2 linked regions of the Kaistia algarum genome follow. The protein of the gene in region 1 interacts with the protein of each later gene in a pairwise test. Links are inferred from orthologs where the notes say so. Each region holds a gene or a part of one and is shown in the gene's direction. Other genes may lie near its edges.

Region 1 (4,328 bases):
GATCGCGACTGGCGTCCCGAAGTGGCGCATGGCGTCACCGGTACGGTGGATGGCGACATCGTAACACTGTCGAATGTCCGCGACTTCGACTGGCGTTCGGATACGGATTTCACCGAGCGCTGGGAGACGCGGCGTTACGACCTCTCCAAGCTCGCGACCGTGGATCTCGTGCTCGGCTATTGGATGGGCCCGCAGATCGCCCATACGATCATCAGCTTCGGCTTCACCGACGGCCAGCACCTATCGTTCTCGGCCGAGATCCGCCCCGACAAGACGCAGGAATTCTCGGCACTCGCCGGCTTCTTCCGTGTCTTCAACCTCGTGCTGATCGCGGCGGACGAGCGGGATGTCATCTATGTGCGGACCAATGTGCGCCGCGAGGATCTCTATCTCTATCCGATCGAAATGCCGCAGGCGGGAATGCGGGCGTTGTTCCTGTCCTATGTCGAAAGCGGCAACGCGCTGGCGGCGCGGCCGAAATTCTACAATACGCTGACGACCAACTGCACCACCGTGGTTTTCCGGCTGATCCGCGCCCTCGATCCCGGCCTGCCGCGCGACTATCGCATTCTGCTCTCGGGCTATCTCCCGGACTATGTTTTCGAGCATCAGGGTTATCGAACCGGCCTCTCGCGCGAAGAATTCCGCGCGCGGGCGGCGATCAGTGCGCTGGCGCTCGCGGCGGGCAACACGCCGGGTTTCTCGGCGGCGATCCGCCCGCCGACGGGGCTCGCCGGCGCATTGCCGGTTGATAAGCCGTGAAGCTGGGTTGATTTCGCCCGTCCGACGCGGACCATCGCTTCCGGATAAAACGGAGATTCATCGCGTGCGACTGGAACCGTCTGTCGAGTTGAAGATCCTGGATCCGCGACTCAGCGAATGGGGGTTGCCGAGCTACAAGAGCCTGGGCGCGGCGGCGATCGACCTCCACGCCTGCCTCGACCAAGCGCTGACGCTCGAGCCGGGCGCGCCGGCCGAACTGGTGCCGGCCGGCTTCTCGATCTTCATCCGCGACCCCTTCGTGGCCGCGACGATCCTGCCCCGTTCCGGCATCGGCCATCGTCAGGGCATCGTGCTCGGCAATTTGACCGGCCTGATCGATGCCGATTATCAGGGACCCATCCTCGTCAGTGTCTGGAACCGGGGAGGGGAGAGCGTGAGCATCTCGCCCGGTGATCGCATCGCGCAGATGATGTTCGTCCCCGTGATCCGGCCGCGCTTTACAGTCGTCGACGCTTTCTCAGACGCCACGGAGCGTGGCGCCGGTGGCTTCGGCTCGACCGGGCGCTCGGTCTAGACTAGCCTTCGAGGGCAGGAGACGAACATGACTGACCCAAGTGCAGCGAAGCGTCCGGGGCGTGGCCGGATCTACGAATCGATCACCGATACGATCGGCGACACACCGCTCGTCCGGCTGAAGCGGATCGAGGCGGAGGAAGGCGTCGGCGCCAAGCTCCTGGCCAAGCTCGAGTTCTTCAATCCGATCGGCTCCGTGAAAGACCGCATCGGCGTCGCGATGATCGACGCGCTGGAGGCTGAGGGCCACATCACGCCGGGCCGAACCGTGCTCGTCGAGCCGACGTCCGGCAATACAGGCATCGCGCTCGCCTTCGTGGCGGCGGCGCGCGGCTATCGCCTTATCCTGGTCATGCCGGAAACCATGTCGTTAGAACGGCGCAAGATGCTGAAGCTTCTGGGTGCGGAGCTCGATCTGACCGAGGGCGCCAAGGGAATGAAGGGGGCAATCGCCCGGGCTGAGGAACTGGTCGCCTCGATCGGCGATGCCGTCATGCCGCAGCAATTCCGCAACCTCGCTAACCCGGCCATCCACCGCGCCACCACGGCCGAGGAGATCTGGAACGATACGGGCGGGGAGATCGACGCCTTCATCGCCGGAGTCGGCACCGGCGGAACCATCACCGGCGTTGGTCAGGTGCTGAAGCCGCGCCGGCCTTCGCTGCGGGTTATTGCGGTCGAGCCTACCGAGAGCCCCGTCCTGTCCGGTGGGGCGCCGGGGCCGCACAAGATCCAGGGCATCGGCGCGGGATTTGTCCCGGCCGTGCTCGACACGTCGATCTATGACGAGGTGGTGCAGGTTCCAAGTTCCGATGCCATTGTTTTTGCGCGGCTGACCGCGCGGCTTGAGGGCATTCCCGTCGGCATTTCCTCCGGCGCCGCTGTGGCGGCCGCCGTCGCCGTCGGCCGCCGGCCGGAAATGGAGGGGAAGACGATCGTCCTGATCATCCCTTCCTTCGCAGAGCGCTATCTCTCGACGGCGCTGTTCGAAGGGCTGGACTAGCCGCGGATCAGGACAGGAATTCCGCCGGATCGAAGCTGTAGACGAGGCCGCAGAACTCGCAGGTGACCGTGATGCGGCCATCCTCGATCGACTGGGTGATTTCCTCGGCGGTGAAGCTCCGCATCACCCCTTCGATCCGTTCCTGCGAGCAGGAGCAGCGGTCGTGCACGGTGGTCGGCTCGAAGACGCGCACGCCGCGCTCGTGGAACAGGCGGTAGAGCAGCAGTTCGGGCGTGACGTCGGGATCGATCAGCTCATGATCCTCGATCGTGCCGACAAGCGACTTCGCCTCAAGCCAGGCATCATCCTCGTCGCTCTCGATCTCCATGTCGTCCGGCAGGTCGCCGCCCGGCAGGTCCCGCTGGCGGGACTTGTCTTCCGACTGCGGCAGGAACTGCACCATCAGGCCGCCAGCTCGCCAGCTATGGGCGACGCCGCCTTCCTCGCGCGTCATCATCTCGGCGACGGCAAGGCGCACCGCGGTCGGGATCTGTTCCGACTGTTCGAAATAGAGATGCGCCACCTCTTCGAGGCTCGATCCGTCGAGCGGAACGATGCCTTGGTAACGGCTCGTATGCGGCCCCTGGTCGATCGTCATGGCGAGCGTGCCGTCGGCCAGCAGCATCGACGGCTCCAGTGTCCCGGCAGCCTCCATTTCGGCCACCGCATCTGCATCGAAGCGGGCATAGGCCCGGATATGGCCGGGCGTGCGGAAATCGACGACGAGCATGTCGACCGGCCCGTCCGTCTGCGTCTGCAGGATGAACTGGCCTTCGAATTTGAGCGAGGAACCGAGCAGGACGGTGAGGACGATCGCCTCGCCGAGCAGCTTCGAGACCGGCAGCGGATAATTGTGGCGATCGAGCAGCGTCGAGAGCGCGGGGCCCATTTGGATGACGCGGCCCCGAACGTCGAGGCCGACAACCTCGAAGGGCAGCACGGCATCGTCGCCGGCCGAACCGAGTGGTTGCGGCTCGCTAGCCTTCGATCCTTCCATCAGAGCGCCTCCGGACCGGCGAGGCACCAGGCGAGAATGCCCTTCTGCGCGTGAAGGCGGTTTTCCGCCTCGTCGAACACGACGGATTGCGGCCCGTCCATGATCTCGGCCGTCACCTCCTCGCCGCGGTGAGCGGGGAGGCAGTGCATGAAAATGGCGTCCGGGCTGGCTCGGGACATCAGCCGGGCATTGACCTGGTAAGGCTTCAGGAGATTGTGACGCCGTTCGGCCTCGTTGTCGCCCATCGACACCCAGGTGTCCGTGATGATGCAATCGGCGCCATCGGCTGCTTCCTGCGCATCTTCGCCGGCGATCACCTCGCCGCCATTCATCCGCGCCCAGTCCAGCAGCTTGTGCGTCGGCGCGAGTTCGGATGGTGTCGCGATCTTCATGCGGAAGTCGAACCGCGCCGTCGCATGAATCCAAGAGGCCATGACATTGTTGCTGTCGCCGACCCAGGCGATCGTCTTGCCGGCGATCGGGCCGCGATGCTCCTCGAAGGTCATGATGTCGGCCATGACCTGGCAGGGATGCGAACGGCGCGTCAGTCCGTTGATCACGGGAATGCTCGCGTGGCGGGCCAGCTCCGCGAGTTGTTCCTGGTCGAGGATGCGGATCATGATGCCGTCGACATAGCGCGACATGACGCGCGCCGTGTCGGCAATCGTCTCGCCGCGGCCCAGCTGCATCTCGGCGCCGGTCAGCATCAGCGTCTGGCCGCCGAGTTCGCGCATGCCGACATCGAAGGAAACGCGCGTGCGCGTCGAGGGCTGCTCGAAGATCAGCGCCAGCACCTTGCCGGCGAGCGGGCCGACACCATCGCGGGCGCCATTGCGCACCGACTTCAGCCGCCGCGCGCCATCGAGGATCTGCCGCAATGTCGCGGAATCGAAATCGGACAGGTCGAGAAAATGCCGTGCCATGAAGGTTTACGCCTGGATCTGCTGCCGCTCAGCGGCGGGAGCGAGTGCGTGGCACGCTGCCTCGATCTTCTCGATCGCCGCGTCGACCTCGGTTCTGCCGATGGTGAGC
Region 2 (3,469 bases), on another replicon or contig:
ACGGCGTCAAGGGCCGGGCCGAGGCCGAGCTGTTCGAGGATGCGGCCGGCGTTCGGCGAGATCTGCAGGCCGGCACCGACCTCATAATGGACCGCGGTCCGCTCGAACACGGACACCTGCCGGCCGCTGCGCGAAAGCAGCAGCGCAGCCGTCAGACCTGCGATGCCGGCGCCGGCGATCGCAGTCTCGAACTCGGCCATAACAAACCTCGGCGCGGCTCAGGCCGCGATCGGATCGATGAAGAGATGGCCCGGCGGCAGCGTCTCGGTGCCGTGCAGCGCTGGATTGTAGCGATAGAGCGTCGAGCAATAGGGGCAGACGCGCTCGCCGTCTTCGCCGAGGTCGATGAAGATGTGCGGATGGTCGAAGGGTGGCTTGGCGCCCACGCACATGAACTCCTTCACGCCGATCTCGATCCGCGCCACGCCTGAATCATTGTGGAAATGCGGTATGACGTGCTCGGCCATGATCGTCTCGTCGTTCGAATTTGGAATGTGCCGGGACCATAGCGCTCACGGCGCGCGATGAACAGACCGTGATGGCGGCGGCGACACCTTGGCGCGGCGCCGCGCTTCAGCCATAAGAGCCTCCCGATCCGAGAGGCGTCGAAAATCCATGCCCAGCTTCAATTCCAACGGCTATGAGATCGCCTTTATGGATGAGGGCGAGGGGCCGCCGGTCCTGCTCATCCATGGCTTTGCCTCGCGTTATCGCGTCAACTGGATCAATCCGGGCTGGGTTGATGCGCTGGTGAAGGCGGGGCGCCGCGTCGTCGCGTTCGATAATCGCGGCCATGGCGACAGCGACAAGCCGCATGATGTCGGGGCCTATCGCCTCGGCGCCATGGCCGAGGACGCCCGCAACCTGCTCGACCATCTCGGAATCCTGAGGGCCGACGTCATGGGCTATTCCATGGGCGCGCGGATCGCCGCCTTCCTGGCGCTGGCGCATCCCGAGCGGATCAAGGCCCTGATCTTCGGCGGGCTCGGCTACGGTATCGTCACGGGCGTCGGCGACTGGGGGCCGGTGGTTGCAGCTCTGGAGGCCGAGGACGCGTCGACGGTCACCGATCCGATCGGCCTTATGTTCCGCAAATTCGCCGACCAGACCGGGAGCGACCGCGTGGCGCTCGCCGCCTGCATGAAGGCAACCCGCCAGCCCATCTCGGCCGATGATCTCTCGACGCTGAAAATGCCGGTCCTGGTGGCCGTGGGCGAGAAGGACGAGCTCGCCGGCTCGCCCCAGGCGCTGGCGGAGATCATCCCGGGCGCCGAGGTGCTGGAGATCCCCAAGCGCGACCACATGCTGGCCGTCGGCGACAAGGCCTACAAGGCCGGCGCGCTCGACTTTCTCAAGCGAAAGGGGCTCGGCTGAGGCCGAAAGCCGGAATCGTATCAACCCCTTGGCGGTGCTTGCTGGCAAAATGATTCCGCTGGGATCGCTATCCAGACGATGAGCATTATTTGCTAAGAGTGCCCAGGTTTCATGGTATGGCGCCAGCGTGCTAGGCTTGGCGCAAAGAATGGCGGACATGGTTCCGTCGACGAGGAGGCGTTCATGTCGGTCACGATTTCCCGTCAACATGGCGAAGCCGTCGCCAGTTTCGATCCCATCTGGTCGGCCATCCGGGCCGATGCCGAGGAGATCGTGCGTAGCGAGCCTGCCATGGCGAGCTTCGTTTACGGGACGATCCTGAACAGCGATCGGCTGGAGGAGGCCGTCGCCTGCCGCATTTCCGAACGGCTCCATCATCGCGATATGTCAGGCGAGATCATCCGCCAGGCTTTCCTCGAAGCCTATGCGGGTGATCCGGCGCTTGGAGAGGCGCTGCGCGTTGACATTGCCGCCGTGGTCGACCGCGATCCGGCATGCAACCGTGCGATCGAGCCGGTGCTTTATTTCAAGGGGTTCCACGCCATTCAGACGCATCGTCTCGCGCATTGGCTCTGGAGCCGAGGGCGGCGTGACTTCGCCTATTATCTGCAGAGCCGCGCGTCGACCGTCTATCAGGTCGACATCAACCCGGCTGTCCGGCTCGGCAAGGGCATTTTCTTTGACCATGCGACCGCGATCGTCGTCGGCGAGACGGCGGTGATCGAGGACAATGTGTCTATATTGCAGGGTGTTACGCTCGGCGGCACGGGCAAGGAAACCGGCGATCGGCATCCCAAGGTGCGCCATGGCGTGTTGATCGGGGCGGGGGCCAAGATCCTCGGCAATATCGAGATCGGCCATTGCTCGCGGGTTGCCGCCGGCTCGGTCGTCCTGCACGCCGTGCCGCCGAATACGACGGTCGCGGGTGTGCCGGCCAAGGTCGTCGGCAGCGCGCCCTGTGCCGAGCCGTCGCGTGCCATGGACCAGATGCTGGTGGGTACCGCCTGAACGGCGCTTCGCATCCCGCCCGGGATCGGCTAAAGCTGCCGCGCAGAGAGGGAGCCCATCCGGGCAATCCCTGAGAATCACCGCAGGAGAGAGAATTGGATCGCAAAGAGATCCAGAAGCTCGAGAGCTTCTTCCGCCGTCGCTTCGCCATGAAGGACATCAGCGTTCGCCAGCGTCCTCGCAAGGACGATTCGGCGGAGGTCTATTTCGGCGATGAGTTCGTCGGCGTCGTCTTCCGCGACGATGAGGAGGGTGACCTCTCCTACAACTTCACCATGGCAATCCTGGACATCGACCTCGAGGACGTTTGATCCTCTGGAGTTCCAAGGATCCCGAAACGGGACGTTTTGGGATCGGCTGTTCCTTCATGAAACAGTAACCATGATCTTCCGGCCGTGGCGCTGAACCAAGGGGCCGGAAGCTGCGGGCTGAATGGGATCCCGAAGCTGCGGCATGGGCTTTGCCATAGCCTCGGCGGACTGCGGCGGTAGTGCCGTGGCGGGTCAGTGGGGCCACCGTGGACCGCATCGGGCTGTATTTGGTGATTCTCGGCTATGCGATGGCGACGGGGGTCGTGGTCGCGGGCGTCATGGCGAGCTTCTACGAGCTCATTGCCGCCGAACCGCTCAGATTTCGCCCGTTCGGAAAGAGCTTCGCCGCGTGGCTCACAAGCTTTCTTCTCCTTGCGATGACCGGACCTTTCATTATCCTCCGCGGTGCCGTGCAGGCGTTTCGGGCGGAGCGAAGCGCCTTTGGCCCCGATGGCCCTCAGCCTGCTGATCGCGGGCGTGTGGAGCGGTTGTTCGGGGCTGATCTTGCTGAGCCTGACCCTCACGGCACAGGCGGGTTTCTATTAGGGGGGCTTCATGCCCATTCATGCGCTCGACGGCGTCATGCCGGAACTGCCCGGCGAGGGGCGCTACTGGGTAGCGCCGGATGCGCAGGTCATCGGCAAGGTGACGCTGGGCGATGAGGTTGGCATCTGGTTCGGCGCCGTGCTGCGCGGCGACAATGAGCGCATCACCATCGGCGCCCGCAGCAACATCCAGGAACACTCGGTCCTGCATACCGATATGGGCTATCCGCT

The links. Proteins that work in one complex are often made in the same cells at the same time.
Region 2: the proteins of cysK (region 1) and cysE interact in binary tests that used the Escherichia coli proteins (3 or more experiments, as listed by UniProt). The link is inferred for Kaistia algarum from one-to-one orthologs.

The regions. Positions count from the first base shown.
Region 1 is NZ_JAPKNJ010000001.1:1,762,016-1,766,343, reverse strand. What follows is about bases 340-3,311. They hold cysK (cysteine synthase A), read left to right. Parts: upstream 340-1,324; coding sequence 1,325-2,299; downstream 2,300-3,311. Other genes in these bases: argF (ornithine carbamoyltransferase), read right to left, coding at 3,296-3,311; OSH05_RS08595 (Hsp33 family molecular chaperone), read right to left, coding at 2,307-3,296; dut (dUTP diphosphatase), read left to right, coding at 827-1,297; OSH05_RS08610 (Lnb N-terminal periplasmic domain-containing protein), read left to right, coding at 340-762. Also shown: more of OSH05_RS08610, read left to right, coding at 1-339; more of argF, read right to left, coding at 3,312-4,219; OSH05_RS08585 (aspartate aminotransferase family protein), read right to left, coding at 4,226-4,328.
Region 2 is NZ_JAPKNJ010000003.1:699,618-703,086, forward strand. Bases 679-3,469 are described here. They hold cysE (serine O-acetyltransferase), read left to right. Parts: upstream 679-1,557; coding sequence 1,558-2,382; downstream 2,383-3,469. Other genes in these bases: OSH05_RS21600 (alpha/beta fold hydrolase), read left to right, coding at 679-1,374; OSH05_RS21610 (DUF3126 family protein), read left to right, coding at 2,478-2,693; OSH05_RS25235 (DUF6949 family protein), read left to right, coding at 2,942-3,355; OSH05_RS21615 (gamma carbonic anhydrase family protein), read left to right, coding at 3,249-3,469. Also shown: OSH05_RS21590 (FAD-dependent monooxygenase), read right to left, coding at 1-200; OSH05_RS21595 (zinc-finger domain-containing protein), read right to left, coding at 219-467; more of OSH05_RS21600, read left to right, coding at 616-678.